Regions from separate parts of the Streptomyces sp. NPDC020917 genome, predicted to be linked through region 1. Evidence: predicted binding sites of a transcription regulator. Region 1 holds the regulator's gene; the other holds the start of a gene.
The links. Region 1 encodes HspR, which represses chaperone genes until heat shock. Its sites were predicted from a motif close to TTGAGNNNNNNNNNCTCAA; they were not measured.

Region 1 (15,375 bases):
GGTGCCGGAAGGCAAGGTGCGCAGCCATCACGCGGCAAAGTTGAGTCGACTCGACTCACCTCTGTTGACAGCGAATCTCCCATGAGGCACTCTTGAGCCAGTTCCACTCAAGTCAGCTGGAGGATTAACCATGGCACGTGCGGTCGGCATCGACCTGGGCACGACTAACTCCGTCGTCAGCGTTCTGGAAGGCGGCGAGCCCACCGTCATCACCAACGCAGAGGGCGCCAGGACCACGCCGTCCGTCGTCGCCTTCGCGAAGAACGGTGAGGTGCTGGTCGGCGAGGTCGCCAAGCGCCAGGCCGTCACCAACGTCGACAGGACCATCCGGTCGGTCAAGCGCCACATGGGCACCGACTGGAAGATCAACCTCGACGGCAAGGACTTCAACCCGCAGCAGATCTCCGCGTTCATCCTGCAGAAGCTGAAGCGGGACGCCGAGTCGTACCTGGGCGAGAAGGTCACCGACGCGGTGATCACCGTCCCCGCGTACTTCAACGACTCCGAGCGGCAGGCCACCAAGGAGGCCGGCGAGATCGCCGGTCTGAACGTGCTGCGCATCGTCAACGAGCCGACCGCGGCCGCGCTGGCCTACGGCCTGGACAAGGACGACCAGACGATCCTCGTCTTCGACCTCGGCGGCGGCACCTTCGACGTGTCCCTGCTGGAGATCGGCGACGGCGTGGTGGAGGTCAAGGCCACCAACGGCGACAACCACCTCGGTGGTGACGACTGGGACCAGCGCGTCGTCGACTACCTGGTGAAGCAGTTCCAGTCCGGCCACGGCGTGGACCTGGGCAAGGACAAGATGGCCCTGCAGCGTCTGCGCGAGGCCGCCGAGAAGGCGAAGATCGAGCTGTCCTCGTCCACCGAGACCTCGATCAACCTGCCCTACATCACCGCCTCCGCCGAGGGCCCGCTGCACCTGGACGAGCGCCTCACCCGCGCCCAGTTCCAGCAGCTGACCACGGACCTGCTGGAGCGCTGCAAGACCCCGTTCCACAACGTCATCAAGGACGCCGGCATCCAGCTGTCCGAGATCGACCACGTGGTCCTGGTCGGCGGCTCCACCCGCATGCCCGCCGTCGCGGAGCTCGTCCGCGAGCTGACCGGCGGCAAGGAGGCCAACAAGGGCGTCAACCCGGACGAGGTCGTCGCCATCGGCGCGTCCCTGCAGGCCGGTGTGCTCAAGGGCGAGGTCAAGGACGTCCTGCTGCTCGACGTCACCCCGCTGTCCCTCGGTATCGAGACCAAGGGCGGCATCATGACCAAGCTGATCGAGCGCAACACCACGATCCCGACCAAGCGCTCGGAGATCTTCACCACGGCCGAGGACAACCAGCCGTCGGTGCAGATCCAGGTCTACCAGGGCGAGCGTGAGATCGCGGCGTACAACAAGAAGCTCGGCATGTTCGAGCTGACCGGTCTGCCGCCGGCCCCCCGCGGGATGCCCCAGATCGAGGTCGCCTTCGACATCGACGCCAACGGCATCATGCACGTGACCGCCAAGGACCTGGGCACGGGCAAGGAGCAGAAGATGACCGTCACGGGCGGCTCCTCGCTGCCCAAGGACGAGGTCGACCGCATGCGCCAGGAGGCCGAGCAGTACGCGGAGGAGGACCACCGCCGCCGCGAGTCCGCCGAGACCCGCAACCAGGGCGAGCAGCTCGTCTACCAGACCGAGAAGTTCATCGCGGACAACCAGGACAAGCTCCCGGAGGACGTGAAGAGCGAGGTCGAGTCGGCGATCGCGGAGCTCAAGGAGAAGCTGAAGAACGAGTCCACGGACGACGGCAACACCGCCGCCATCCGCGAGGCCACCGAGAAGGTCGCGGCCACCAGCCAGAAGCTGGGCCAGGCGCTGTACGCCAACGCCCAGGCCGACGGCGGCGCCGCCACCGCGAGCGCCGGCGCCCCCGGTGCCGAGCAGCCGGCCGCCGACGACGACGTCGTCGACGCCGAGATCGTGGACGACGAGAACGGCAAGAGGGATGGTGCCGCGTGACGGAGGAGCCGAAGGGCTTCGAGGAGCCCGAGGTCCCCTCTGAGGCCACCGGGCAGCCGGACGGCGAAGGCGTCAAGGACACCGGTCCCGCCGGCGAGGCGGGCACCGATGCCAAGGGCGGCGCCGGGCAGACCGGAGCGGCCAAGGAGCTGACGGCCGTCAGGGCGCAGCTGGACCAGGTGCGGACCGCGCTCAACGAGCGCACCGCGGACCTGCAGCGCCTCCAGGCCGAGTACCAGAACTACCGTCGCCGGGTGGAGCGCGACCGCGTCGCCGTCAAGGAGATCGCGATCGCCAACCTCCTCACCGAGCTGCTCCCGGTCCTGGACGACATCGGCCGGGCGCGTGAGCACGGCGAGCTCGTCGGCGGGTTCAAGTCGGTGGCGGAGTCGCTGGAGACGGTCGCGGCGAAGCTGGGGCTGCAGCAGTTCGGCAAGGAGGGCGAGCCCTTCGACCCGCTGGTGCACGAGGCCCTGATGCACAGTTACTCGCCGGATGTCACGCAGACCACATGCGTGCAGATCCTTCAGCCCGGGTACCGCATCGGTGAGCGCAACCTGCGTCCGGCGCGGGTCGCGGTCGCCGAGCCGCAGCCCGGCAGCCAGGCGAAGGAGGACGCGGACGACCAGGCGTCGGACGAGGACAACGGTGGCCCGGACCAGGGCTGACGCACATGGGCCGGGGCTGGCACAGCCCCGGCCCGGCAGCGGTGACGGAGAGGAGGGACGTCGCGGATGAGCATCAGTAGGGACCTGTTGGAGAAGGACCTGTACAAGGTCCTCGGCGTCCCGAAGGACGCCACCGACGCCGAGATCAAGAAGGCGTACCGCAAGCTCGCGCGCGAGTTCCACCCGGACGCCAACAAGGGCGACGCCAAGGCCGAGGAGCGCTTCAAGGAGATCTCCGAGGCCAACGACGTGCTCTCGGACGCCAAGCGGCGCAAGGAGTACGACGAGGGCCGCGCCCTGTTCGGCAACGGCGGCTTCCGCCCGGGGCCGGGCGCGGGCGGCACCGGCGGCTTCAACTTCGACCTGGGCGACCTCTTCGGCGGCGCCCAGGGCGGCGGCACCACCACCACGGGCCAGGGCGGCGGCTTCGGCGGCGGCCTCGGCGACGTGTTCGGCGGGCTGTTCAACCGCGGCACCGGCACCCGCGTGCAGCCGCGCCGCGGCCAGGACATCGAGTCCGAGGTGACGCTCAGCTTCACCGAGGCGGTCGACGGGGCCACGGTCCCGCTGCGGATGTCCAGTTCGGCCGCGTGCAAGGCGTGCTCGGGCACCGGCGACAAGAACGGCACCCCCCGGGTGTGCCCGACCTGCGTCGGCACCGGGCAGGTCTCGCGCGGCGGTGGCGGCGGCTTCTCGCTCACCGACCCCTGCGTGGACTGCAAGGGCCGCGGCCTGATCGCGGAGAACCCCTGCGAGGTCTGCCACGGCAGCGGGCGGGCCAAGAGCTCGCGCACCATGCAGGTCCGCATCCCCGCCGGTGTCACCGACGGGCAGCGGATCCGGCTGCGCGGCAAGGGCGCCCCGGGCGAGCGCGGAGGCCCGGCCGGCGACCTGTACGTGGTCGTCCACGTGGGCCGGCACCCGGTGTTCGGCCGCAAGGACGCCAACCTGACGGTGAACGTCCCGGTCAGCTTCGTGGAGGCCGCCCTGGGCGGCGAGATCAAGGTGCCCACCCTCGGCGGGCCCCCGGTCACCCTGAAGCTGCCGGCCGGCACTCCCAACGGCCGGACGCTCCGGGCCCGCGGCAAGGGCGCGGTGCGCAAGGACGGTTCGCGGGGCGACCTGCTGGTCACCATCGAGGTGGCGGTGCCGGACCGGACCGAGGGAAAGGCGCTCGACGCCCTGGAGTCGTACCGGGAGGCGACCGCGGGAGTCGACCCGCGCGCCGAACTGTTCAAGGCCGCAAAGGGAGCGTGACGGTATGAGCATGGACGGCGGCATCGGCGGCGGGCCCGGACGCGGTGCGCGTTCCGGGTCCCGCAACCCCTACCAGCTGACCGAGGAGTCCCCGGTCTACGTGATCTCGGTGGCGGCCGAGCTGTCCGGGCTGCACCCGCAGACCCTGCGGCAGTACGACCGCCTCGGCCTGGTCTCCCCGGACCGCACGGCCGGGCGCGGGCGCCGCTACTCGGCCCGCGACATCGAGCAGCTGCGCGAGGTGCAGCGGCTGTCGCAGGACCAGGGCATCAACCTCGCCGGCATCAAGCGGATCATCGAGCTGGAGAACCAGGTCGCGGCCCTGCAGTCCCGGGTCGCCGAACTGACCGCCGCCGTCGAGGGCGCAGCCGCCGTCATCCAGCAGCGCGAGGCGGCGGTGCACGCCTCGTACCGCCGCGACCTGGTCCCGTACCAGGACGTCCAGCACACCAGCGCGCTCGTGGTCTGGCGGCCCAAGCGCGACGGCTGACACGCCGCGCGCACCGCACGGCACACGGCGGACGGCCCGCCACCCGGACAGGGTGGCGGGCCGTCCCGCTGTATTGCAGGACCTGGACGGTGATTACGGCAGGACCTGGACGGTGTCGCCCACCGGGCGCTCACCGGTGGCGTCCGAGGTGTGGTTGACCAGCACCCCGTCGACGGCCATGGCGGTGGAGCCGCCGCCGTCGAGGTTGAGCGCCTGCACCGCGCCGAGCGAGCGCATGAAGGAGGCGGCCTCGGCGATCGTGAAGCCCTCGCTGCCGCCGCTCAGCCGGCCGTCCACGGTGACCAGCAGCAGCCGGCCGCGGGCGTCGACGCCGGCCATGGTGCGCGGCTGGCGCTGGTTCGCCCAGGCGTAGCCGAACGACAGGTCCTGCGGGTCGACGGTGCCCTCGCTGGCCGCGTCGATGGCGATCCGGCCGTTCTCCACCAGCGTCGGAGCCGCGCTGACGATGCTGTCGTGCGGCCCGAGCGGCACCCGCCCGCCGTCGGCGTCGCGCACGACCTGGTCGACGGCGACGCGCTTGCCGGTGACGGCGTGGGCGGTCAGCCAGTCCGCCGCGGTGCCGATCCCCTGGAGCACCGTGCCGCCCGCGGGCACGGTCCCGCCGCGCGCCCCGGTGGACACCACGCGGCCCTGGGCGTCCAGCACGGCCTGCACGCCCGCTCCCGCCGGCAGCGCGTGGCCGAAGGCCGGGGTGAACAGCACCAGGTCGTCGGTCTCGTGGCAGGTGACGTCCTGCCAGGGCAGGGCGCTGGGCACGGCGCCGGGGCGTCCGCAGTCCCGCACGGTGCCCGGCACCCGGTTGATGCCCTGCACCGCGTAACGGGCCGCACCCGCACGGGCGGTGACCGTGGTCGTCAGGTCGGCGACCCGGACGTGCCGGCCGCCGTCGCCGAGGACCAGCGCGGCCCGCGCGCCGGCCGCCATCGACTCCAGTTGCCCGTCGTAGGCGGCGATCCCGGACTGGGTGCCCTGCACGCCGTCGGCGTCGGAGGTCACGAAGAAGCCGGCGTTGACGCCGACGAGGGAGCCGAGCTTCGCGGCGACCGACGAGGTGGTCTCGCGCTGCGCCACGTTGCCGTCGTGGGTGCCGCTGACGGTGCCGGTGAAGGTGTGCGGATCGATGACCGCGACGTGGACGTTCTCCAGGTCGGCGGGCTGCTCGGCGTCGTAGCCGGTCCACTCGACGGCGGTGTGGAAGCCGGCTGCCTTGACCGCCGCGGCGGTGGTCTGCGCGGCGGCCTGCGTGCCGAACGCACCGATCCGCACCCGCAGGCCCATGACGCCGTGCGGGGTGTCGGAGTAACCGGGCCACTCGACGGTCTCGACCCGCGGCTGGTAGCCGGCGTCCCGCAGCTGCGCGGCGGTCTGCTGCGCCCAGGCCGGGCTGCCCACGGCGACGTCGACCGCTGCGCCGGTCAGCCGGCTGGTCGACGGCACCTTCACGGTCACCGTCCAGGACGGCGCGGCGGAGGCGTTGCGCAGGGTGCCGGTGCGCACCTGGACCCCGGGGGCGACGTCACGCGTCGTCCACTGCGCGGTCACCTGGCCGCCGGCCGCCCGATCGGCCGCCGGCGCGGCCGCCTGCGCCTGCTCCGCACCGAGCCCGAGGGGCGTGACGGCGGACAGGACGACGAACGCGGCGAGCGCGCCGCGCACCCCGGAGCGTCCCTTGCTGCTCTTCATGGTTCCTCCCGTGCGTGCGAATCGCCTGGCTGCCGAGCCGCGTGGTGGCGGGGCCGGCCACCGCCGATCACAGCCGCCGCACGAGAAGAAGTGACGCTGCCCGGTTGAGGGTTCGGCGAACACTGGGGGAACGGGGCGGCCCGCCCGGGCACGGGAGGGCACGGGAGGGCGCGGAACGGCGCGGGGGAGGGCGCGGCCGGGCGCGCGGAAAAGCGGACGACATCCGCCACAGGCCGCTGTTAGCTTCGCGGGTATGGACCCCCTCACCGAAGCCGACATCCGCGGCTCGTTCGTCAACTGCTCCAAGGGCGAGGCCAAGCGGCTCAACCTGCCGAAGGACCTGGGTGACCTGCCCTGGGGGGACCTGGACTTCCTGGGCTGGCGGGACCCGGGCGCGCCGGACCGCGGCTACCTGGTCAGCCCGGTCGACGGCGGCGAGCCGGTGGGGCTGACGCTGCGCGCGGCGCCCGGGGCGCGCCGGAACCTGATGCGCAGCAGCCTGTGCGGGCTATGCCTGACCGGGCACTCCGGGGGCGGCGTGGACCTGCTGGCCGCGCCGCTGGCCGGCCCGTCCGGGCGGCAGGGCAACACCGTCGCCCTGTACATGTGCGCCGACCTGGCCTGCTCGCTCTACGTCCGGGGCAAGAAGTCCAGCGCGCTCGCCAAGCGCCTGGAGGAGACGCTCACCCTGGAGGAGCAGATCGCGCGCACCCGGCGCAACCTGGACGCCTTCCTCGGCAAGGTCCTCCAGACCGCCGCGTAGTTCTTCCACGCGCTACTGGCGGGCGGCGTCGGCGGCCGCGACTCCCGGTTCCGAAGCGGTCGCCGGCGTTCCGGACCCCTCCGATCCGGCCCTCCCGGGCCCGGAGGTGCCGGCGTTGCCCATCGCCCGGGTCAGCGCGATCTCGATGACGACGCGCTCGGGGTTGGGCGTGGGCGTGCGGCCGTAGCGCTCGGCGTACCGGCGGACCGCGTCCGCCACCCGCTCGGGGTCGTCGCAGACCGTGGCGATCCCCTCCAGCGTGGCCCAGGTGCCGCGCTCCACCTGGCAGACCGCGACCCGCGCCCCGGCCGGCCCGGCCGCCCGCACATGGGCGGCCTTCGCGCTGCCGCCGCGCGTGATGACCCGCGCGAGGCCGGCCTCCGGGTCGTACGTGACGCCGACCGGCACGACGTGCGGGCTGTGCCGTCGGGCCGGTGGGTGGTCAGGGTGCACAGGTGGTACTCCCGCCAGAAGGCGAGGTAGCCGGGTTCGGGGGAGCGCGGGTCACGTCGTGCCATGGCACGACGGTAGCCCAGCGGGTGCCGCGCCCTGCCGCGCCCCGGCGCCCTGCCGCGCGCTCGCCGTGCCCCGCCGTCCGCGCCGTTCAGCCGAGGTGGACCGGCAGCGCGGCCACGCTGTTGCCGATGAAGCCCGGCAGCGGCGGCAGCGACGCGCCGGGCACGGCCAGCCGCAGCCCTGGGTGCGCGGCGTACAGGTCGCGCAGCGCGATCGCCGCCTCCAGGCGGGCCAGCGGCGCGCCGAGGCAGTAGTGCGCGCCGTGGCCGAAGGCGAGGTGCCGGGTGCCGGTCCTGGTGACGTCGAACCGGAGGGCGTCCGGGCCGTACTCGCGCGGGTCCCGCCCGGCGGCCGCGTACCCGGCGAGCACCGGGGTGCCGCGCGGCACGGTCACCCCGTCGACCACCAGGTCCGTCGTCGGGTAGCGGAACGGGAAGTTGGCGACCGGGCTGTCCCAGCGCAGCGTCTCCTCGACGACCGCGTCCCACCCGACCTCGCCGGCCAGCACCAGGGCCAGCTGCTCGGGGTGCCCGCACAGCGCCCGTACCGCGTTGGTGATCAGGTTCAGGGTGGTCTCGTGGCCGGCGACGATCATCAGCAGCAGGGTGCCGGTCAGCTCCTCGTCGCTGAGGCGTTCCGCGGTGTCCGCACCGCTCTCCCCGTCCCGGCCCTCGGCCGCACTCTCGCCGCGGGCGGCGATCAGCGCGCTGGTCAGGTCCTCGCCGGGGGCGGCCCTGCGGTCGGCCACCACCCGGGCGAGCACCTCGTGGATGCCGGCCTGGGCGGCCATCGCGTCGGCCGCGGTGCTGGACGTGCTCACCAGGCGGTGGGTCAGGCCGTGCAGCCGGTCGCGATAGGCGGGGTCGACGCCCAGCAGCTCGCAGATCACGCCCATCGGCAGCGGATAGGCGAACCAGCGGCGGAGGTCGACCACGCCGTCGGCGTCCCGCCGCTCCGGCAGGGCCGCCAGCAGGTCGCCGGTGAGCCGCTCGATCCACGGGCGCAGGGCGGCCACCCGGCGCGGGGTGAACGCCTTGGAGGCCAGGCCCCGCAGCCGCCGGTGGTCGTCGCCGTCCGCCGTCGTCATGCCGTTGACCAGCGCGAACGCGTTGAGCTGCCACTGGGCGGGTATCTCGCCGCGCTGGTAGGCGGCGAAGTGCCGGGCGTTCTTGGCGACCTTGGGGTCGGCCAGGAAGTCGCGCAGCTCGCGGTGGCGGGAGATCACCGTCCCGGGCACGCCCCCGGGCAGCAGCACCGGGCAGGCGGCCGCGGTCTCCCGCAGCTGCGCGGCCTCGGCCTGGACGGCGGCGCCGCTCGGGTCCATCGGGTGCGCCGTGTCCATGGGGACTCCTCACGCCGTCCGCGGGCTCGTCCGCGCCACCGCGGCCGCCCCGGCGGGACAGGCGTCCGCATTCTTGCACCGGGCGGCCGGAAAAGTCCCCCGGTCGTGCGCGTCTTCTGGCGCCCACTCTGCCTTGAGTGGAGTAGACTCAACTTGCTTCATGTTGCTGTAGGCAGGTTTAGCCAGGAGAAGGAAGAGGGAGGTCACCACGCCCGTGGACGCCGAGCTGACCAACAAGAGCCGCGAGGCGATCAACACCGCCAGCAACCGGGCCGTGTCCGAGGGCAACCCGGACCTGACACCCGCCCATCTGCTGCTCGCCCTGCTGGGCGGCGCGGACAACGAGAACGTGCTCGACCTGCTGGCGGCAGCCGGCGCCGACTCCGCCGCGGTGCGGGACGACGCCGAGCGCCTGGTCGACGGCCTGCCCAAGGTGCAGGGCTCGACGGTGGCCCCTCCGCAGGCCAACCGTGACATGCTCGCGGTACTCGCCGACGCCGCCCAGCGCGCGAAGGACCTCGGGGACGCGTACCTGTCCACCGAGCACCTGCTGATCGGGATCGCCGTGAAGGGCGGGCCGGCCGGCGAGCTGTTGAACAAGGAGGGGGCCAGTGGCAAGAAGCTGCTGTCCGCCTTCGAGACGGCTCGGGGAGGGCAGCGGGTGACCAGCCAGGACCCGGAGGGCACGTACAAGGCGCTGGAGAAGTACGGCACCGACTTCACCGCCGCGGCCCGCGAGGGCAAGCTCGACCCGGTGATCGGCCGCGACCAGGAGATCCGCCGCGTCGTGCAGGTGCTCTCCCGGCGCACCAAGAACAACCCGGTGCTGATCGGCGAGCCCGGCGTGGGCAAGACCGCCGTCGTCGAGGGCCTGGCCCAGCGCATCGTCAAGGGGGACGTCCCGGAGTCGCTGCGCAACAAGCGGCTGGTGGCGCTCGACCTCGGCGCAATGCTCGCCGGCGCGAAGTACCGCGGCGAGTTCGAGGAGCGGCTGAAGGCCGTGCTGTCCGAGATCAAGGACAGCGACGGCCGGATCATCACCTTCATCGACGAGCTGCACACCGTCGTCGGCACCGGCGCCGGCGGCGACTCCGCGATGGATGCGGGCAACATGCTCAAGCCGATGCTGGCCCGCGGCGAGCTGCGGATGGTCGGCGCCACGACGCTGGACGAGTACCGCGAGCGGATCGAGAAGGACCCGGCGCTGGAGCGCCGCTTCCAGCAGGTGCTGGTCGCCGAGCCCACCGTCGAGGACACCGTGGCGATCCTGCGCGGGCTCAAGGGCCGCTACGAGGCGCACCACAAGGTGCAGATCGCGGACTCCGCGCTGGTGGCGGCCGCGACGCTGTCCGACCGCTACATCACCTCCCGCTTCCTGCCGGACAAGGCGATCGACCTGGTCGACGAGTCCGCGTCCCGGCTGCGGATGGAGATCGACTCCTCGCCGGTCGAGATCGACGAGCTGCAGCGCTCGGTCGACCGGCTGCGCATGGAGGAGATGGCGCTGAAGAACGAGACCGACCCCGGGTCGGTGCAGCGCCTGGACAAGCTCCGCAAGGACCTGGCGAACCGCGAGGAGGAGCTGCGCGGCCTGACCGCCCGCTGGGAGAAGGAGAAGCAGGGCCTGAACCGGGTCGGTGAGCTGAAGGAACGGCTCGACGACATCGACACCCGGATCGAGCGCGCCCAGCGCGACGGCGACTTCGAGACCGCCTCCAAGCTGCTCTACGCCGAGAAGCCCAAGCTCGAGGCCGAACTGGAGGAGGCGACCCGCGAGGAGCAGGAGGCCCAGGCCAGGGGCACGGGCGAGAAGGAGAAGATGGTCAAGGAGGAGGTCGGGCCGGACGACGTGGCCGATGTGGTCGCCGCCTGGACCGGCATCCCCGCAGGCCGCCTGATGGAGGGCGAGACCCAGAAGCTGCTCCGGATGGAGGAGGAGCTGGGCAGGCGGCTGATCGGCCAGACCGAGGCGGTCCGCGCCGTCGCCGACGCGGTGCGCCGCTCCCGCTCCGGCATCGCCGACCCCGACCGCCCCACCGGCTCGTTCCTGTTCCTCGGCCCGACCGGCGTCGGCAAGACCGAGCTGGCCAAGGCGCTCGCCGACTTCCTGTTCGACGACGAGCGGGCGATGGTCCGCATCGACATGAGCGAGTACGGCGAGAAGCACTCGGTGGCCCGCCTGGTCGGCGCCCCTCCCGGCTACGTCGGCTACGAGGAGGGCGGCCAGCTCACCGAGGCCGTGCGGCGCCGCCCGTACAGCGTGGTGCTGCTGGACGAGGTGGAGAAGGCGCACCCCGAGGTCTTCGACGTCCTGCTTCAGGTGCTGGACGACGGCCGGCTCACCGACGGGCAGGGCCGTACGGTCGATTTCCGCAACGTCATCCTGATCCTCACCTCCAACCTGGGCAGCCAGTACCTGGTCGACCCGGCGCTGGACGCGGAGCAGAAGAAGTCCAACGTGCTGGCGATGGTGCGGGCGTCCTTCAAGCCGGAGTTCCTCAACCGGCTGGACGACATCGTGGTCTTCACCGCGCTCGACAAGGACCAGCTGCGGCGGATCGCCCGGCTGCAGACCGACCGGCTGGCCGAGCGGCTGCGCGACCGCCGGCTGACGCTGCAGGTCAGCGAGGCCGCGCTGGACTGGCTCGCGGAGGAGGGCAACGACCCGGCGTACGGCGCCCGGCCGCTGCGGCGGCTGGTGCAGACCGCGATCGGCGACCCGCTGGCCCGCGAGATCCTGGCCGGCGAGGTGCTCGACGGCCAGACCGTGGGCGTCGACCGGGCGGAGGACGGCCTGATCGTGGGCCCGCTCACCGCCCCCGATCTGACCAAATGACCGGCTGACCGGCAGGCCCCGGCCCGGCCCGGGCCCGGCCCCGGTGGCACGCCGACACGACCCCGGCAGGTACGCCCAGCGCGAACCTGCCGGGGTTGCCATGTGCGCCCCCGGATGAGGGAGGATGGCGGGGAGACGTCACGAAGGGACCTTCACGGTGAGCATCGACCCGTCCTCGATTCCGAACTTCGGGGGCCAGCCGGACCCGAATCAGAATGATCATGCCGGCAGCGTGGTCATTCCCGACCAGGAGCTGGTCAAGCAGCTCCTGGACCAGATGGAGCTGAAGTACCTGGTCGACGAAGAAGGCGACCTGGCGGCTCCGTGGGAGGAGTTCCGCACCTACTTCATGTTCCGCGGCGAGGGTGACCAGGCGGTCTTCGCCGTCCGCACCTTCTACGAGCGCGCCTACAGCGTCGACGACAAGCCGCAGCTGCACGAGGTCATCGACGACTGGAACCGCCGCACCCTGTGGCCCAAGGTCTACACCCACACGCACGACGACGGCTCGGTCCGCCTCATCGGCGAGGCCCAGACGCTGATCGGCCTGGGCGTCAGCCTGGAGCACTTCGTGTCCAGCACCGTCAGCTGGGTGCGGGCGTCCATCGAGTTCGACAAGTGGGTCGGCGAGACCCTCGGGCTCGAGAAGGACGCCGAGGGCGACGACGGCGAGGGCGAAGCGGGCGGGACCGAGGCCTGAGCCTCCCCGGCCGGGCCCGGGCCGAGCGTACGGCCTGGGCCCATGTCGTCATGTCCGCATGAACCCGTGCGCCCGGTGGCCGGTCCCCGCCGCTGTGACTCCCGCCGGCGTCACAGCGGCACCGTGACCACCGTCAGCAGGTACGCCCCGTAGCCCAGCGACACCGCGGTCAGCGTGAGCAGCGTGACGGCGGCGGCGCGCGTCCTGGCGCCCGCGAGCGCGACCGCGCACGGCACCAGCAGCGGGAACGCCGGCAGCAGGAACCGCGGCTTGCAGGAGAAGAAGTTCGCGCCGCCCAGCGCGATCACCACCAGCACCGCCGAGTACACCAGCAGCGGCAGCGGCATCCGGTCCAGCAGCGCCATCGCCAGCAGCAGCACCGCGCCCGCGCAGATCGCGGTGGACATGTACGAGTACAGCGTGTCCGGGAACAGCACCTGGTGCCTGACGAACTTCAGCGCGTACCGGCCGAAGTCGAAGTCCGAGCCCCAGCGGCTCTGCACGTCGAAGTACCCGTGCAGCGCGGCGTGCAGCCCGCTGCCGGTGTGCAGCCCCACCCAGGCCACGTAGCCGCACCAGCCGGCCGGGGCGACCAGTGCCGCCACCCAGGCCCACGGCTCCTGCCGGCGGCCGGTCCGCCACCGGTGCCAGGCGTCGGCGAGCACCGCGGCCGTCACCGCGGCGGGCACCGCGACGGCGTTCGGCCGGGACAGCCCCGCCAGCACGCTCAGCGCGCCCGCGGCCACCCAGCGCCGGGTCACCGTCGCGTACAGCGCCCAGGCGGCCAGCGCGCACATCGCCGGCTCGGTGTAGGCCATCGACAGCACGATCGAGTACGGGAGCAGGCCCCAGAGCATGACCAGCGCGGTCGCCGTCCTGCGCCCGTAGCAGTGGTCGACCACCGCGAAGATCCCCCACGCGGCGAGTGCGGCGAAGGCCCACGCGACCGCCAGCGCGGCCACCACGGAACCGCCGGGCAGCACCGCGTCGGCGAACCGCACCGTGGTCGGGTACAGGGGGAAGAAGGCCAGGTCGCTGTAGCGCAGGCCCGGCGCCTGCCAGGCGGGGATGAAGGTGCCGTAGCCCCAGTCGGCGATGCGGTGGTACCAGCGGGCGTCCCAGCCGAGACCGAGCAGGTCGCGCGGGTGGTCGCCGCGCCGGTGCGCCCACAGGGTCAGCACGACCACCCCGGCCAGCCGCGCCACCACGAACACGGTGACCGCGGGCAGCGCGCGCCGCGCCGCCAGGGTCGCGGCCGCGGCGGCCGCCCTGGCCCGCGCGGGGATCCGCCGGGACCGCCTGGGGCCGTACGGCGCCGCGGGGACGGGCCCGGTGACCTGCTCCGGAACGGGCGCGGAGCAGGACTCGGAGACCGGTCCAGGGGTGAACAACGCGGCGCTCCTCGGTACCGAGCGAATGATGCGATGGTCTGACAAAGGCGACTATCGGGGATCATCCGGGCTCACTCCGCGGCGACACGCCCGCTCCCGCGGGTGAATCGCCCGCCGATCGGGCGGTGGCGTCATGCGAAGCTAAGGCCATGGCTTCTGTGACGCGTTCCTCCGAGATCACGCCCACCACGCTGGAGGCCGGCGACCTGCGGCTGCGGCCGTTCACCGAGGCCGACGAGGCGGCCGTGCGCGAGGCGATGGCCGACCCCGGCATCCTGGCCTGGGCCGCCGGACTCGCGGTCAACGACGCCGCGCCCGCCGACCGCGGGCGGATCTGGCTGACGCCCCGGCTCACCGGCTGGTCCACCGGGACCGCGCCCTTCGCGATCACCGACGCCGCGGACGGCACCCTGCTGGGCTACCTGGGGCTCCGGGACGTCCACCGGGTCCCCGACCAGGCCGTCGCCGCGTACTGGACCACCCCCGCGGCACGCGGCCGCCGCGTCGCCGCCCGCGCCCTCGACGCGGCCGCCGCATGGGCCTTCGCCCCCACCGCCGAGGGCGGCCTGGCCGTGCACCGCATCAGCCTGGACCACTCCCTGGTCAACGCCGCGTCCTGCCGCGTCGCCGAGCGCGCGGGCTTCCGCGCCGAGGGCGTCATGCGCGGCTCCTTCGTCGCCCCCGACGGCGCCCGCCACGACTCCCACCTGCACGCCCGCCTCGCCACGGACCCCGCCCCGGCCCGCTGAGGGCCGGGACGTGCGGGATCCCCGGGTCTACGACTCGGCCGACCCGGCGGACCCGGCCGGCTCGGCGGGGCCGGCGGGTTCGGCGCCTTCCGCGGGCTTGCCGGCTTCCGCGGCCGGAGCGGGTTCCGCCTGCTCGGCGGGCTCCTCGGGAAGCTCCCGCAGCAGCCGGTTGATCATGTTCCGCCCGTCGTTGACCATCAGCCGGGGGAACTCGACGGCCAGGACACCCTGGCCCTTGATCGCGATCTGCACGCGCAGCGCCTGGGCCACGCCCGGGACCAGTTCGGGCTCCGACACCCACGCCACCTGGTCGAGGGTGAACGCGTAGAGCTGCTTGCCCGGCTTCGCGGCGAAGAGGCCGCCGATCTTGTACACCAGCAGGCGCCGGCCGGTGAGCCCGAGGATGCACCGCCCGGGCAGCTCCAGCATGACGGCCGGCGCCGTCCCGCGCCCGCCCCGGGCCGCCGCGGCCATCGCCGCGGCACCCGCCAGGCCGGCGATTCCGGCGGCACCGCCGACCATCGTCTTGCGCACGCCGCCGATCCGGAACGCCAGCAGTCCGTACAACACCCGCTCGTCCGCAGCCCCTTCGGCCGTCAGCCGCTGCTGCACCCGTTCCGTCTGTCCCACGGATCCCCCTCGATTTCCCGGAAAGGTGAGCATGGCATCTCGGCCGGGCGACCACCAGGCAGCCTCCGTTCGCCGCCCCCGGAGGGAACCGGAGCCCCGGAACGGGGGTAACCCCGGCCCGGGGGGCGGGGGTACGGCGGGTGCCGTGACGACCGCCGGGCCGGGGTCCGCCGCCCGGGCGGGGCAGCCTGCCCCGACGCGGTCTGCTCCGCGCGCCAGTTGCGGCCCAACGCCGGCAACGGCGAGGCGCCGCCCCGCGCCCCGCCGGGACGACCGGCGGAACCGCTGCGGCATCAACAGCGCCGCCCGAGGCGCCCGAAGCAT
Region 2 (15,375 bases), on a different contig from region 1:
CGGGCCGGACGAGAAGCGGTCCATCCTGACCGAGCTCTACCAGGGCACGTTCGCCGAGCAGGTGACGGTGCCCACCTGGAACCTGCTGCCCAAGCCGAAGGAGCTCAGCTTCGAGGAGGCGGCCTGCCTGCCCACCGCGTGGCTGACCGCGTACCGGATGCTGTTCACCAACGCCGGTGTGCGGCCCGGCGATTCGGTGCTGGTGCAGGGCGCGGGCGGGGGCGTCGCCACCGCCGCGATCGTGCTCGCCCGGGCCGGCGGCCTGCGGGTCTACGCCACCAGCCGCGACGCGGCCAAGCGCAAGCGGGCCGAAGAGCTGGGCGCGCACGGCGTGTTCGAGCCCGGCGCGCGGCTGCCCGAGCGGGTGGACGCGGTGATCGAGACGGTGGGCGCGGCCACCTGGTCGCACTCCGTCAAGTCGCTGCGGCCCGGCGGCACCCTGGTGATCTCCGGCGCGACCAGCGGCCCCAACCCGCGCTCCGCCGAGCTGACCCGGATCTTCTTCCTCGAACTCAAGGTGGTCGGCTCCACCATGGGCGGCAAGGACGAACTGCAGGACCTGCTGTCCTTCTGCGCGGTCACCGGCGTGCGCCCGGTCATCGACTCGGTGCTGCCGCTGGACCGGGCTCGCGAGGGCTTCGAACACCTCGCCGCGGGCGAGGTGTTCGGCAAGATCGTGCTGACGCCGTGACGCCGTGACGCCGTGACGCCGTGACGCCGTGACGCCGTGACGCCGTGACGCGGCCCTGAGGCGGGCGCGGGCCGGCGGGGAGCCCCGCGCCCCGGGGCTCAGCCCTCGGGGCGCCGGCCGCCGTGCAGGGCCGCCGTGATGTGGGCCGCCGCCGACGACAGGTGGCGGCGCACCTCGCGCAGCTGCCCGTCGCTGACGCCGCGGTCCCGGGCCGTGTCCCGGACGTCGTCCCGGAAGCGGTCCAGCAGCCGCTCCAGGTCCCGCAGCGGGTTCTCCGAGACGGGTGCCTCGTCCACGGCCTCGCCGGCGTCCTCGTCCGCCTCGGCCTCCGCAGGGGCCTCACCGGACGTGTCGCCGGCGTCCTTCGCCGGGGGGACCGGGCCGGTCGCCTGGCCCCACGGCGTGGTGGGCACGTTCATGCCGCCCCCCATGCCGCCGCCCCAGCCGTGGCCGCCACCGAACTGGCCCAGCTCGCGGGTGAGTTCGGCCAGCCCCTCGCGCAGCCCCGCCTGCCAGTCGCCGGCCCTGCTGTGCGACTGCACCTGCTCCTGCACCTGCTTGGCGATGCGCTGCACCTCCTCGCGGGCGCTGTCCATCGCGTCGCGGGCCGCCTTGGCCTGGCGGCGGGCGTCGCGGGCCTCCTCCTTGGCGCGGCGGCTCTCCTCCTTCGCCCGGTGGGCCTGCTCCTTCCACTGCTGCCGCTGGGCGCGATCGGCGCCGACCTGGGCCGCGTGGGCCTGCTGGGCGGCTGCCTGGACCTCGCGGCGCAGGTCGCCCGCGGCACCGCGGACGTCCTCGCGGATCTCCGCGGCCAGCGCCGACACCGACTCGCGGATCTCGGCCTCCAGCCCGGCGATCTCGTCCGCGCGCTCGGCCAGTTCGGCGCGGCCGGCGTCGGTGAGGGAGTAGACCTTGCGGCCGCCCTCGGTGGAGTGGGTGACCAGGCCCTCCTTCTCCAGCTTGGCCAGCCGCGGGTAGACCGTGCCGGCCGAGGGCGCGTACAGGCCCTGGAAGCGCTCCTCCAGCAGCCGGATCACCTCGTAGCCGTGGCGCGGCGACTCGTCGAGCAGCTTGAGCAGGTAGAGCCGGAGCCGGCCGTGGGCGAAGACGGGGGCCATGTCAGGCGTCCTTCCGCAGCGAGTGGCCGTCGGCCGGGAGATCCTCCAGGGGTGGCCTGCGCAGCAGGGCGAGCGCCCCGGAGACGGTGGTGGCCCGCAGCCGTGCGCTGCCCTGGCCGATCCGGCCGCTGATCCGCTTGGGGCCCCAGCCGGACACCTGGAGTTCGTCGAAGGCGCAGGAGACGCGGCCGCTGGTGGTGCTGGCGTCGACGTCGGCGTCGCCCGGCTCGGGGATGCGGATGGCGATCTCGCCGGAGACCGTCGTCAGCTGGACGTCCGCGCCGGCCGAGGGGTCCAGGTCCAGCACCATGTTGCCGCTCACCGAGTCGGCCTTGACCTCGGGACCGCTGCCCTCCACCACGGTGAGGTCGCCGGAGACGGTGCCGAAGACCAGCTCACCGGAGAGCGACTGGGCCTCGACGCTGCCGGACACCGTGCTGGCCCGCACCGGGCCGGTGAGCCCGACCAGGGTGCTGTCGCCGTGGACGCCCTGCACGGTGGTGGACCCGGACAGTCCGGAGACCACCGCACTGGCGCCGACCACGCCCACCTCGACGCGGGTGTGCTCGGGGACGGCCAGCGAGATCACCGCATGCCGCTTCCAGCCCTTGCGGTCGAGCCACTTCAGCAGGCCCTTCCACGGCAGGTCCTCGTAGGTGACGGTGAGCTCCGAGCCCTTGAGCCGGACCTTCAGCGGCGGGCCCTCGATCTCGGTGACCTCCACCCGGGCCGGGCCCGAGTCGGTGCCGACCACGTTGACGGCGCCGTTGACGATCCTCACGTTGAGGGCGTCCACGGTCTCGTCGAACACGAAGGTCTCGGGACCGGTGACGGTCCGCTCCGCCGTGCCGCTCATACTGCCCCTCCGGGTGCTCGCGAACGCAACATATCGCGTTCTCCAAGGAGACACGATATATCGCGTGACGCGTAAGTCAAGCGGTCGTCCGCCTGTCGAGCCGCTCACCGACGCACCCACCGACGCGCCCACCGCGGCGCCCGACGGGCCGGCCGCTCACTCCTCGTCCTCGTCGTCCAGCCGGGCCAGCCAGGTGGCCAGCCGCTCCACCGGGATCTCGAACTCGGGGTTGAGGTCGACGAACTCGCGCAGCCGGTCGGCGAGCCATTCGAGGCTGACCTCCTCCTCGCCGCGCCGGTCGGCCAGCTCCTCGATGCCGCGGTCGGTGAAGTACACGGTGTGCTCCGGAGGGGTGTCATAGGGGGATGGACGGGGACATGGGGGTGAGACGGGGCGCCCGTACGGCCCGGGGCCCCGTACCGCGACGGTACGGGGCCCCGGGCGGGGTGCCGGTGCGAGCGGCGGGAAGCCGGATCAGATCTCGAAGACTTCCGTCACCAGCTGCTCCTGCTGGGCCTGGTGCCGCTTGGCGGAGCCCACGGCCGGCGAGGACGACGCCGGGCGGGACACCCGCCGCAGCCGGTCCGCGTTGTCCGGGGCCGCGCCCAGCAGCAGGTCCAGGTGGTCGATCAGGTTGAGCGCGATGAACGGCCAGGCACCCTGGTTGGCCGGCTCCTCCTGCGCCCAGACGAACTTCTGCGCCTTGGCGTACGGCGCCACCGCGGCCTGGATCTCCAGCGCGGGCAGCGGGTACAGCCGCTCGATGCGCAGGAAGGCCACGTCGTTGGCGCCCCGCCGCTCCCGCTCGGCGATCAGGTCGTAGTAGACCTTGCCGGTGCAGAAGACGACCTTGCGCACGGCCTCCGGGTCCACCGTGGTGTCGCCGATCACCGGCTGGAACTGGCCGCTGGTGAAGTCCTCGGCCTTCGACGCCGCCGCCTTGAGCCGGAGCATCGACTTCGGGGTGAAGACGATCAGCGGCTTGTGGTGCGGGTTGTGCACCTGCCAGCGCAGCAGGTGGAAGTAGTTGGCCGGGGTGGTGGGGAAGGCCACCGTCATGTTGTTCTGCGCGCACAGCTGCAGGAACCGCTCGATGCGGGCCGAGGAGTGGTCCGGGCCCTGGCCCTCGTAGCCGTGCGGCAGCAGCAGCGTGACGCCGGAGGTCTGGCCCCACTTCTGCTCGGCCGCCGAGATGTACTCGTCCACGATCGTGGAGGCGCCGTTGACGAAGTCGCCGAACTGGGCCTCCCACATCACCAGCGCGTCCGGGCGGGCCAGCGAGTAGCCGTACTCGAAGCCCATCGCCGCGTACTCGCTCAGCAGCGAGTCGTAGACGTTGTAGCGCGCCTGGCCCTCGGACAGGTACAGCAGCGGGGTGTACTCCTCGCCGGTGTTCTGGTCCACCAGCACCGCGTGCCGCTGGCCGAAGGTGCCGCGGCGGGAGTCCTGGCCGGCCAGCCGGACGGTGGTGCCCTCCATCAGCAGCGAGCCGATGGCGAGCGTCTCGCCCATGCCCCAGTCGATCGTGCCGTCGCTGACCGACGCCGCGCGGCGCTGCAGCTGCGGCATCAGCCGCGGGTGCACGGTGATGTTGTCCGGGATGTTGACCTGCGACTCGGCGATCCGCTTGATCACCTCGGGGGAGACCGCCGTCGGCACCGTGACCGGGAACTCCGACTGGTCCAGCGCCGGCACCGCGGGGGACGGCGCGGCGGACGCCTCGCGGACCTCCGCGAAGACCTTCTCCAGCTGGCCCTGGAAGTCCTGCAGCGCCTGCTCGGCCTCTTCCAGCGTGATGTCGCCCCGGCCGATCAGCGACTCGGTGTAGAGCTTGCGCACCGAGCGCTTCTTGTCGATCAGGTTGTACATCAGCGGGTTGGTGAACTGCGGGTTGTCGCCCTCGTTGTGGCCGCGGCGGCGGTAGCAGATCACGTCGATGACGACGTCCTTGTTGAACGCCTGGCGGAACTCGAAGGCCAGCCGGCCCACGCGGACCACGGCCTCCGGGTCGTCGCCGTTGACGTGGATGATCGGCGCCTCGATCATGCGCGCCACGTCGGTGGCGTACATCGAGGAGCGGGACGCCTCGGGCGCCGCCGTGTAGCCGACCTGGTTGTTGATGACCACGTGCACGGTGCCGCCGGTGCGGTAGCCGCGCAGCTGCGACATGTTGAGCGTCTCGGCCACCACGCCCTGGCCGGCGAAGGCCGCGTCGCCGTGCAGCGCCACCGGCAGCACCGTGAAGTCCGTGCCGGCCTTGTTGATGACGTCCTGCCGGGCGCGGGCGATGCCCTCGATGACCGGGTCGACGGTCTCCAGGTGCGAGGGGTTGGCGGCCAGCGAGACCTTGACCTGCTCGCCGTCCAGCCCGGTGAAGGTGCCCTCGGCGCCCAGGTGGTACTTCACGTCGCCGGAGCCGTGCATCGACTTCGGGTCGAGGTTGCCCTCGAACTCGCGGAAGATCTGCGCGTACGACTTGCCGACGATGTTGGCCAGCACGTTCAGCCGGCCGCGGTGGGCCATGCCGATGACGACCTCGTCCAGCCGCGACTCGGCGGCCGCGTCCAGGATCGCGTCCAGCAGCGGGATGACGGACTCGCCGCCCTCCAGCGAGAAGCGCTTCTGGCCGACGTACTTGGTCTGCAGGAAGGTCTCGAACGCCTCGGCCGCGTTCAGCCGGCGCAGGATGCGCAGCTGCTCCTCGCGCTCCGGCTTGGCGTGCGGGCGCTCGATCCGGTCCTGGATCCACTTGCGCTGCTTGGGGTCCTGGATGTGCATGTACTCGACGCCGACGGTGCGGCAGTACGAGTCGCGCAGCACGCCGAGGATGTCGCGCAGCTTCATCAGCGTCTTGCCGGCGAAGCCGCCGACGGCGAACTCGCGCTCCAGGTCCCACAGGGTCAGGCCGTGCTCCAGCACGTCCAGGTCGGGGTGCTTGCGCTGGCGGTACTCCAGCGGGTCGGTGTCGGCCATCACGTGGCCGCGGACCCGGTAGGAGTGGATCAGCTCGAAGACCCGCGCGGCCTTGGTGACGTCGTCCTCGTGCGCGGTGTCGATGTCGGTCCGCCAGCGGACCGGCTCGTACGGGATGCGCAGCGCGGCGAAGATGTCGTCGAAGAAGTCGTTCTCGCCGAGCAGCAGCTGGTTCATGATCCGCAGGAACTCGCCGGAGGCGGCGCCCTGGATCACCCGGTGGTCGTAGGTGCTGGTCAGCGTCATGACCTTGGAGATGCCCAGGCGGTTCAGGGTGTCCTGCGAGGTGCCCTGGAACTCGGCCGGGTAGTCCATCGAGCCGACGCCGAGGATCATCGACTGGCCGGGCATCAGCCGCGGCACGGAGTGCACGGTGCCCAGGCCGCCGGGGTTGGTCAGCGAGGCGGTGACGCCGGTGAAGTCGTCCATCGTCAGCTTGCCGCTGCGGGCGCGGCGGACGATGTCCTCGTAGGCCTGCCAGAACTCGAAGAAGTTCAGCGTCTCGGCCTTCTTGATGGCCGCGACGACCAGCTGGCGGTCGCCGTTGGGCTTCACCAGGTCGATGGCCAGGCCCAGGTTCACGTGGTCGGGCTTGACCAGCGTCGGCTTGCCGTCCTTCTGTGCGAAGGAGTGGTTCATCGACGGCATGGCCTTGAGGGCCTGCACCATCGCGTACCCGATCAGGTGCGTGAAGGAGACCTTCCCGCCGCGGGCGCGCTTGAGGTGGTTGTTGATGACGATGCGGTTGTCGAACAGCAGCTTCACCGGGATGGCCCGCACCGACGTGGCGGTGGGCAGCTCCAGGGAGGCGTTCATGTTCTTGGCGACCGCGGCGGCCGGGCCGCGCAGCGTCACGAACTCGGTGCCGGCGGGCTGCTCGGCCTTGGCGGCCTTGGCCGGGGCGGCACCGTTCACGGCGGCGGGCGCGGCGGGCGCGGCGGGCGCAGCAGGCGCGGCCGGCGTCACCGGAGCGGGCGCGGCCGGCGCGGCGGCGGCCGGAGCCGGGGCGGCCGGAGCCGGGGCCGCGGGCGCGGCGGGAGCCGGCGGGGCGACGGGCGCCGGGACGGGCGCGGCGGCGGCCGGGGCAGCCGGGGCAGCCGGCGCGGACTGGCCGGAATCCGACCCTGCGGCCGGCGGGGTGGGCACGCCCGGGGCGGCGGTGGGCTCCGCCTTCGCGCGGGCGGCGGCACCGGAGGCCCCGCCCTGGCCCGCGGGGGCCGCCGGAGCGGCGGAGCCGTCCGGCTTGTAGTCGGCAAAGAAGTCCCACCAGGCTCGGTCTACCGAGTTCGGGTCCTGGAGGTACTGCTGGTAGATCTCATCGACCAGCCACTCGTTCGGGCCGAAGCCCGCTGCAGGGCCCTCGCCCTGACCTTCGTGGTCGGTCGAGACACTCGAGCTATTGGGGGACTGTGGCGACACGGCGAGAACCGCCCTCTTCCGCTTCACAAGATGGTGGACAGCGGGAATAAAGGCTACGCCTACCGGGACCCTTCCCGCAGGCCCGGGGCCCAGTCGTCGCGCAAGTCACACCGTATTCGGGGTTTGCGGCCCTTTCCTGGCGGGAAAGTGGTCCCTCTTCAGGGTTGTTCCAGCCACCGGACGCGGCCGCCCGGCCTGACTTCCCGCTCTCTCCCGCCGCGGACGGTGGCGGGGCGTCAACGGGTGGCCACGGGTGCGCCCGGAAGGGTGACGTGGATCCGGCAGCCCCGTGGAGATTCAGCCACCTCGATCCGGCCGCCGTGGAGATCCACCGCCCAGCGGGCGATCGCCAGGCCCAGTCCGGTGCCGCCGTCGCCGCCGGGGTGCGAGCCGCGGTGGAAGCGCTCGAAGACCCGGCTCCGGTCGGCCTCGGGGATGCCGGGGCCCTCGTCGCGCACGTCCAGGTCCAGGCTGCCGGGCAGCGGCCCGCTGCGGGCCCTGACCGTGACCCGGCCGCCGGGCGGGCTGTGCTTGACCGCGTTGTCCACCAGGTTCGCCACCACCTGGTGCAGCCGCTCGCCGTCGGCGTAGGCGACCAGCTCCGGCGGCGACACGTCCAGGTGCAGGTGCACGTCGGCGCGCGGCCGGGACCGCGACCCGGTGGCCTTGGAGCTCTCCATGCCCAGGCTCGCGGTCTTCAGCACCGCCGACAGGTACGGCCACACCTCGAACCGCTTGGCGTCCAGCCGCACCGCCCCGCTGTCCAGCCGCGACAGGTCCAGCAGCTGGCTGACCAGCTTGCCCAGCCGCTCGGTCTGCTGCAGCGCCAGCCGCATGGTCTCCGGGTCGGCGGCGGACACCCCGTCCACCACGTTCTCCAGCACCGCGCGCAGCGCCGCGATCGGCGTTTTCAGCTCGTGTGAGACATTCGCCACGAGTTCCTTGCGGTGCCGGTCGGCCGCGGCCAGGTCGGCGGCCATCTGGTTGAAGGTGCCGGCCAGCTCGCCGACCTCGTCCCGGCGCACCCGGGTCACCCGGCGGCTGTAGTCGCCGGCCACCATGGCGCGCGCGACCGCGGTCATCTCGCGCAGCGGCGCGGTCAGCCCGGTGGCCATGATCTGGGTGATCAGCAGGCAGGCGATGATCGAGAAGATGGTGATCACGCGGATCTCGGTCGCCGAGTGGATGGCGACGACCACCAGCAGCGTGGTGATCCCCACGGACAGCAGCACCAGGCCCTGCAGCGCGGCCTTGATCGAGCGGAACGGGTCCCAGGGGCGCAGCGCGGCCCACAGCCGCCGCCGCTGCCGGCGCAGCCAGCGTCCCGACCGGGCGCCGCGGCCCGCCGGCGCCTCGCTCCCCGCGGCGATCACGGCGCGGGGCTCTCCAGTGCGTAGCCGACGCCGTGCACGGTGCGGATCCGCTCGGCGCCGATCTTGCGCCGCAGCGCCTTGACGTGGCTGTCGACGGTCCGGGTGCCGGACGCGTCGGCCCAGTCCCACACCTCGGCCAGCAGCTGCTCGCGGGAGAGCACCGCGCGGGGCTGCTGGGCCAGGCACACCAGCAGCTCGAACTCGGTCGGCGTCAGGTGGACGTCGGAGCCGCGCACCCGCACCCGCCGCTGGGCGTGGTCGATCTCCAGGTCGCCGAGCTGGATGCTGGCGCCGCGCGAGCTGGACGCGGCGACCGCCGCCCGCTCCACCCGGCGCAGCAGCACGTGCACCCGGGCCGCCAACTCCCGCATGGAGAACGGCTTGGTCATGTAGTCGTCGGCGCCGACGCCCAGGCCGACCAGCATGTCGGTCTCGTCGTCGCGGGCGGTGAGCATGAGCACCGGCACCGGCCGGTCCGCCTGCACCCGGCGGCAGACCTCCAGCCCGTCGTACCCCGGCAGCATCACGTCGAGGACCAGCAGGTCGGGCTGCCAGGCGTGGGCGGTGTCCACCGCGGAGGGGCCGTCGCCGGCGGTCCTCACCTGGAATCCCTCTGCCTGGAGCCTGGCGGCGATCGCCTGCGTTATCGTCTGGTCGTCCTCCACGACCAGCACTCGGCGCTGAGCGCCGGCCGTCTGCGTGCTGTCCACTTCCGCCCCACAAGGTCGTCTCAGTTGTCGGATCCCACCGGTGACCCGGGACGGATCAGCGAGCGCGGCCCACCTGGGAGATCCCTGGGCAGCGTACGGGGCGGGTCGAAGCGTTGACTATGACGCCTTCACGCCTTGACGCCTATGTGCACCACGTCCGGCACACCGCGGGCGACGGGCACCTGAAGCGTGCGCACGTCGGTGAACCCCGCTTCCCGCAGCGCTGCCTCGAAGCCGGCCGAGGGCTGCGCGGACCAGACGGCGAGCACGCCGGCCGGTTCGAGCCGCTCCCGGCATGCGACAAGGCCGCTGGGACTGTAGAGAGTGCCGTTGTTCTCGGTTACTGTCCAGTCGGGACCGTTGTCGATGTCCAGACAGAGGGCGTCAAAACGGGTCTCCGCGTCCCGTACATAGCCCACCAGATCGGCCTCGACGACCCGTACCCGGGGGTCGTCCAGCGCGTGTGCGGAGTACGCGTCAAGCGGTCCCGAGCGGTGCCAGTCGATCACCGCGCCCTCCCGTTCCACCACGGCGATCTCGCCCCAGCGCGGCTCCGCCGCCGCCCTGGCCAGCGAGAATCCGACGCCGAGCCCGCCGATCAGCAGGCGCAGACCGGTGCGCGGACCGCCGGGAGCGTCCAGCGCGTCCAGGGCCGCGTCGATCAGCAGCCGCTCCGAGCGGCCGTCGGAGGTGTCCATCAGGAAGCATCCGTTGGCGATGATCTCGTAGCGTTCGGCGTGTCGCCGCAGCACCACCTCCCCGTGGGGCCCGTCGCGGCGGTCCAGCACCACCGGGCCGTCGTCGGAGGGGAACTGTGCCGGGGCGGGATCCGCGGTGTGGGCCGCGGCGGGGTCGTGGTGCGCCATGGGACCATCTTTGCCGACCCCTTGGGGTGTCCGCGGCGGAGGCGGGCCCGCCTGTGCACAGGATGTCCATCCGATGCCCCCGAGGAGTTCACGATTCCGGCATCTGGAGCTCGTTCAGGGATGGTGGCGGCGGGCGTAGGTTCCGCGGCATGTCCTCCCTTCTCAAGAACCCCCTGGCCCGGCGCATCCTGCGCCCGGCCGCCGACCTGGTCGACGCGCGCGTCCAGAAGCCGGTGTCCCGGCTGCGGCGCGACGTCGACTCGGCGGCCCGCGCCGAGCGGGACTCCGCCAGGCGCGACCGCGAGGCGCTGCGCGGTGAACTCGAGGCGCTGCGCCGCGAGGTGGCGGACCTGCGCGGACGGCAGTACGCGGTCGGACTGCTCTTCGAGCGGACCGGCCGCAGCGGCCACCGCGTCCCGACGCCCGCCGAGATCGACACGCTGGTGGCCCAGGTCGCCGAGGTCTCCGGCAAGGACGCCGCCTTCGCCCGGCGCAACGTCACCATGGCGTTCCGCAACGTGGTGGCCCTGGAGGCGCTGGCGGTCGGCCGGCTGGCCGGGACGACCGAGAACGTCTGCGGCAAGCTCGCCACCGTCCCGCTGCTCGACCCGCCCAACAACGAGGTGCTGGAGATCGGCACCCTGCACGGGCTGTTCGCCGCCACGTTGATGCGGATGCTGCACCGCGCGGGCATGGAGCCGCGGCTGACCATCGTCGACCCGCTGGCCGGCAGCCAGTTGCAGCCCGGTGCGACGATGGGCGGCGACCCGACCGGCACCCCGGTGCGCATGGACGTGGTCCGCGCCAACCTGGCGCTCGGCGGCCGGGCCGGCGAGGAGGCCCGGGTGCAGCAGGGCCTGTCCGGCGACGAGGACGTGCGCGCCGCGGTCTCCGACCGGCGCTACGGCGTCATCGTGATCGACGGCGACCACTCCGCGGAGGGCGTCGCCGCCGACCTGGAGTGGGCCGAGGAGATCGCCGCGCCGGGCGGCGTGGTCGTGCTCGACGACTACGGCGACGAGAGCTGGCTGGGCGTCCAGGAGGCGGCCGACCGCCACTTGGGCGCCGGCGGCAGCCGCTTCGAGCTGATCGGCCGGGTCGCCACCTCGGCCTTTCTGCGCGCCACCCGGTAGCCCCTCCGCTCCGGACTGCGTCCCGGCCTGGGTTCACCTTGCGGTGCGGGGCAACCCTTTGGCCTGCGGCCTTGCTTGGGTTCACCTGACGGTGCGGGGCCACCATCAGGGGCGCGTTCCTGCCCCGCAAGGGGGCGTTGCCGTCGGACGGCCGGTGCGGGGCTGGTCGCGCTGGGGGCACCTCCCAGGCGCAGCACTGGGGGACCCCGCGCCCCTACGGGGCACCGCCTGCCCTGCTGGGGGGCGTTGCCGTCGAACGGCTGGAGGGGGGATCGGCCGTCAGGACGGGGTGCCCGAGGGATCGGGCGGGGGGTGATCCGTCAAGCGGGGGTGCCCGGGGGAACAGGCGGGGTCCATACGTAGGGAGTCGTGGTCGTCACCGCTTCGAAGCCGAGGCGGCGCAGGATGGGCGCGCTGTCGTCGGAGGCGTCGACCTGGACGTACGGCACCGCGCGGGCGGCGGCCAGGCGGGCCCGGGCGGCGACCAGGGCGCGGTAGACGCCGCGCCCGCGCCAGGCGGCGAGGGTGGAGCCGCCCCACAGCCCGGCGAAGTCGGTGCCGGGCCGGAACACGATCCAGGCGGCCGAGACCGGCACGCCCTCCGCCTCGGCCAGGAACACCACGACGTCCTCCGGCGCGGTGGCCACCCGGCTGCGCAGGTCCTCGCCGAGGAAGGCCATGTCCATGTCCCAGACGTCGGTCAGCAGCGCGGCGATCGCCGTGTAGTCGGCGTCGGTCGAGGTGCGGCGGATCGTGATGCCGGGCGGGAGAGCGTGCTGATCGGGCCCACCGGTCAGCCGGTCGGCGCGGCCGATCAGCACGGTCTCCCGGTCCTCGGGGCGGAAGCCGGCCGCGTGCAGCCGCTCGGGGAGGGCGGCGGGGCGGTCGTGGCCGCGGACCTTCCACTCCACGCCTTCGCCGCGGGCCGCGAAGTAGTCGCGCTGGCGGGCGATGAGGGCGTCGAGCGCGGCGCCCTCCAGGCCGAGGTCGGCGGGCGCCTGCACGAAGCCGCGGACCTGCCCCACCATCCGGGTCAGCGGCCCGTCCTGCTCGCAGACCACGCCCGCCGGGAGTACGGCGGGTGCTCCCCGCAGTTGTGCGTCATAGGCCGCAAGCAGCGCTGCGGTGTCGGTCATGGCGTCCCCCCGGTTCCTCGGCTGCCGGGCCGTCGGCCCGCGTGCGTCACCCGGCCCACGCTACGGGGCCCCGCAAGGGGTTATCCCGGCGCCCCGGGCGCCCCGGCCGCCGGGAAACGCGGGCCGTGCGCGGGCCGCGAGGGGGCGATCGCTGTGGGCGAACAGGGGGTGGGAACACCGGACGGGGGGCATGGGTTGAGTCGGGTGTACTCAATTTGCTTGCTTAGGGAGAGATCATGGCCTCTGAGCCCGGCACCCCCACTCTCACGCTCCCCGTCCTGCCCCTGGACGACGAAGTCGTCCTGCCGGGCATGGTCGTGCCCCTCGACCTGACCGACGGCGAGGTGCGCGCGGCGGTGGAGGCGGCCCAGGCCGCCCACCGCGGGAGCGATTCGGGGAAGCCCCGCGTACTCCTGGTCCCGCGGGTGGACGGGAAGTACGCCGCGGTCGGCACGCTCGGCACCGTCGAGCAGGTCGGCCGGCTGTCCGACGGCGACCCCGGAGCGGTCATCCGCGGTCGCGCCCGCGTCCGCATCGGCGCCGGCACCACCGGCCCCGGCGCGGCCCTGTGGGTCGAGGGCACCTCGGTCGAGGAGCCCGAGCCCGCCGAGTCGCCCGGCACCGTCGCCGAGCTGATGAAGGAGTACAAGGCCCTGGCCACCAGCTGGCTGCGCAAGCGCGGCGCCTGGCAGGTCGTGGACCGCGTCCAGCAGATCGAGGACGTGAGCCAGCTGGCCGACAACTCCGGATACTCGCCGTACCTGACCGCCGAGCAGCGCATCGAGCTGCTGGAGACCGCCGACCCGGTGGCCCGCCTGCGGCTGGCCACCCAGTGGCTGCGCGACCACCTCGCCGAGCAGGACGTCGCGGAGTCCATCCGCAAGGACGTCCAGGAAGGCATGGAGAAGCAGCAGCGGGAGTTCCTGCTGCGGCAGCAGCTGGAGGCCGTGCGCAAGGAACTGGCCGAGCTGAACGGCGACCCGGACAACGAGAGCGACGACTACCGCGCCCGCGTCGAGGCCGCCGACCTGCCGGAGAACGTCCGGGAGGCGGCGCTGAAGGAGGTCGAGAAGCTGGAGCGGTCCTCCGACGCCTCGCCCGAGGGCAGCTGGATCCGCACCTGGCTCGACACCGTCCTGGAGCTGCCGTGGAACACCACGACCCAGGACACCTACGACGTGTCCGGCGCGCGGGCGGTGCTCGACGCCGACCACGCCGGCCTGGAGGACGTCAAGGAGCGCATCACCGAGTACCTGGCGGTGCGCAAGCGCCGGGCCGACCGCGGCCTCGGCGTGGTCGGCGGACGGCGCGGCGGCGCGGTGCTGGCCCTGGTCGGCCCGCCCGGCGTCGGCAAGACCTCGCTGGGCGAGTCCGTGGCCCGCGCGATGGGCCGGAAGTTCGTCCGCGTGGCGCTCGGCGGCGTCCGCGACGAGGCGGAGATCCGCGGCCACCGCAGGACGTACGTGGGCGCGCTGCCCGGCCGGATCGTCCGGGCCATCAAGGAGGCCGGGTCGATGAACCCGGTGGTGCTGCTCGACGAGATCGACAAGGTCGGCTCGGACTACCGGGGCGACCCGGCGGCCGCCCTGCTGGAGGTCCTCGACCCGGCGCAGAACCACACCTTCCGCGACCACTACCTGGAGGTCGAACTCGACCTGTCGGACGTGGTGTTCCTGGCCACCGCCAACGTCCTGGAGGCCATCCCCGAGCCGCTGCTCGACCGGATGGAGCTCGTCAGGCTGGACGGCTACACCGAGGACGAGAAGGTCGTCATCGCCCGCGACCACCTGCTCCCGCGCCAGCTGGAGCGGGCCGGCCTGGGCACGGACGAGGTCGCGCTGTCCGAGGACGCGCTGCGCAGGCTCGCCGGGGAGTACACCCGGGAGGCCGGCGTGCGCACCCTGGAGCGGACCATCGCCCGCATCCTGCGCAAGATCGCGGCACGGCACGAACTGGGCGACCAGGAGCTGCCGTTCAGCGTCGGCACGGACGACCTGCGGGGCCTGATCGGCCGGCCGCACCACGTCCCGGAGTCCGCTCAGGACCCGGACGAGCGGCGGACCGCGGTGCCCGGTGTGGCCACCGGCCTGGCGGTCACCGGCGCGGGCGGCGACGTGCTCTACATCGAGGCGTCGCTGGCCGACCCGGAGACCGGCGGCGCGGGCCTGCAGCTCACCGGCCAACTGGGCGACGTGATGAAGGAGTCGGCGCGGATCGCGCTGTCCTTCCTGCGCTCGCACGGCGCCGAACTGGAGCTGCCGGTCGGCGACCTGAAGGACCGCGGCGTGCACCTGCACGTGCCCGCCGGGGCGGTCCCGAAGGACGGGCCGAGCGCGGGCGTCACCATGACGACGGCGCTGGCGTCGCTGCTGTCCGGGCGGCGGGTCCGCACCGACGTGGCGATGACGGGCGAGGTGTCCCTGACCGGCCGGGTGCTGCCGATCGGCGGGGTCAAGCAGAAGCTGCTGGCGGCGCACCGGGCCGGGATCACCACGGTGGTGATCCCGAAGCGGAACGAGCCGGACCTGGACGACGTCCCGGCCGAGGTCCTCGAGGTGCTCGAGGTCCACGCGGTCAGCGACGTCCGCCACGTCCTCAAGCTGGCGCTCGAACCCGCCGAGGCGGAGGCCCCCTCCGTCCCGCTGGCCGCCTGACGCCCACCACGCGGTGAGCGGCACCGCTCAGGGCGGGCCCTGCATCTGTCAGGGCCCGCCCTGTGGCGTTCACCCGGTGGGGTGGGTGGACTTCGTCAGCCGAGGGCGAGGGCCTTCAGCCGGGTCGTGTCCCCGTTGAAGTAGTCCTGGTCACCGGGGAAGGTGCCGGAGTCCGCGTGCTGCCAGAACGTGTAGTACGTGTAACCCGCCGGGAGGGTCCCCGCGCTGCTCGCGTACTTGGCGATCCAGAACGGGCTGGTCGTCGCGAAGCCGCTGTTGTTGCCGGTGCAGGTCGACCACCAGTCGTAGGTCGAGTAGATCACCGGGTACACGCCTTCCTTGGCGTGGTACTCGTTGGCGAACGCGTGGATCCAGCTGACCATGCTCGCCTGGCTCAGGCCGTAGCAGGTCGCGCCGTAGGGGTTGTACTCGATGTCGAGCGCGCC

Region 2: a site for HspR is predicted at 12,471-12,489, ahead of lon (endopeptidase La). Genes of this name have one in related genera too.

What each region holds. Positions count from the first base shown of each region.
Region 1 is NZ_JBIRRR010000023.1:73,361-88,735, reverse strand. Features, by position in the region: gene dnaK (molecular chaperone DnaK) at 131-2,005, shown strand; gene grpE (nucleotide exchange factor GrpE) at 2,002-2,673, shown strand; gene dnaJ (molecular chaperone DnaJ) at 2,740-3,930, shown strand; gene ACH4TG_RS34580 (heat shock protein transcriptional repressor HspR) at 3,935-4,420, shown strand; gene ACH4TG_RS34575 (phosphodiester glycosidase family protein) at 4,514-6,124, opposite strand; gene ACH4TG_RS34570 (FBP domain-containing protein) at 6,378-6,887, shown strand; partial or broken gene ACH4TG_RS34565 (pyridoxamine 5'-phosphate oxidase family protein) at 6,999-7,405, opposite strand; gene ACH4TG_RS34560 (cytochrome P450) at 7,492-8,745, opposite strand; gene clpB (ATP-dependent chaperone ClpB) at 8,960-11,581, shown strand; gene ACH4TG_RS34550 (YbjN domain-containing protein) at 11,739-12,281, shown strand; gene ACH4TG_RS34545 (hypothetical protein) at 12,392-13,672, opposite strand; gene ACH4TG_RS34540 (GNAT family N-acetyltransferase) at 13,822-14,421, shown strand; gene ACH4TG_RS34535 (hypothetical protein) at 14,449-15,051, opposite strand.
Region 2 is NZ_JBIRRR010000004.1:33,695-49,069, forward strand. Features, by position in the region: gene ACH4TG_RS10120 (zinc-binding dehydrogenase) at 1-691, shown strand, start outside; gene ACH4TG_RS10125 (helix-turn-helix transcriptional regulator) at 790-1,809, opposite strand; gene ACH4TG_RS10130 (DUF4097 family beta strand repeat-containing protein) at 1,811-2,665, opposite strand; gene ACH4TG_RS10135 (DUF6104 family protein) at 2,822-3,001, opposite strand; gene ACH4TG_RS10140 (multifunctional oxoglutarate decarboxylase/oxoglutarate dehydrogenase thiamine pyrophosphate-binding subunit/dihydrolipoyllysine-residue succinyltransferase subunit) at 3,140-7,057, opposite strand; gene ACH4TG_RS10145 (ATP-binding protein) at 7,294-8,373, opposite strand; gene ACH4TG_RS10150 (response regulator transcription factor) at 8,427-9,140, opposite strand; gene ACH4TG_RS10155 (spermidine synthase) at 9,269-10,006, opposite strand; gene ACH4TG_RS10160 (class I SAM-dependent methyltransferase) at 10,156-11,139, shown strand; gene ACH4TG_RS10165 (GNAT family N-acetyltransferase) at 11,460-12,275, opposite strand; gene lon (endopeptidase La) at 12,512-14,929, shown strand; gene ACH4TG_RS10175 (lysozyme) at 15,025-15,375, opposite strand, start outside.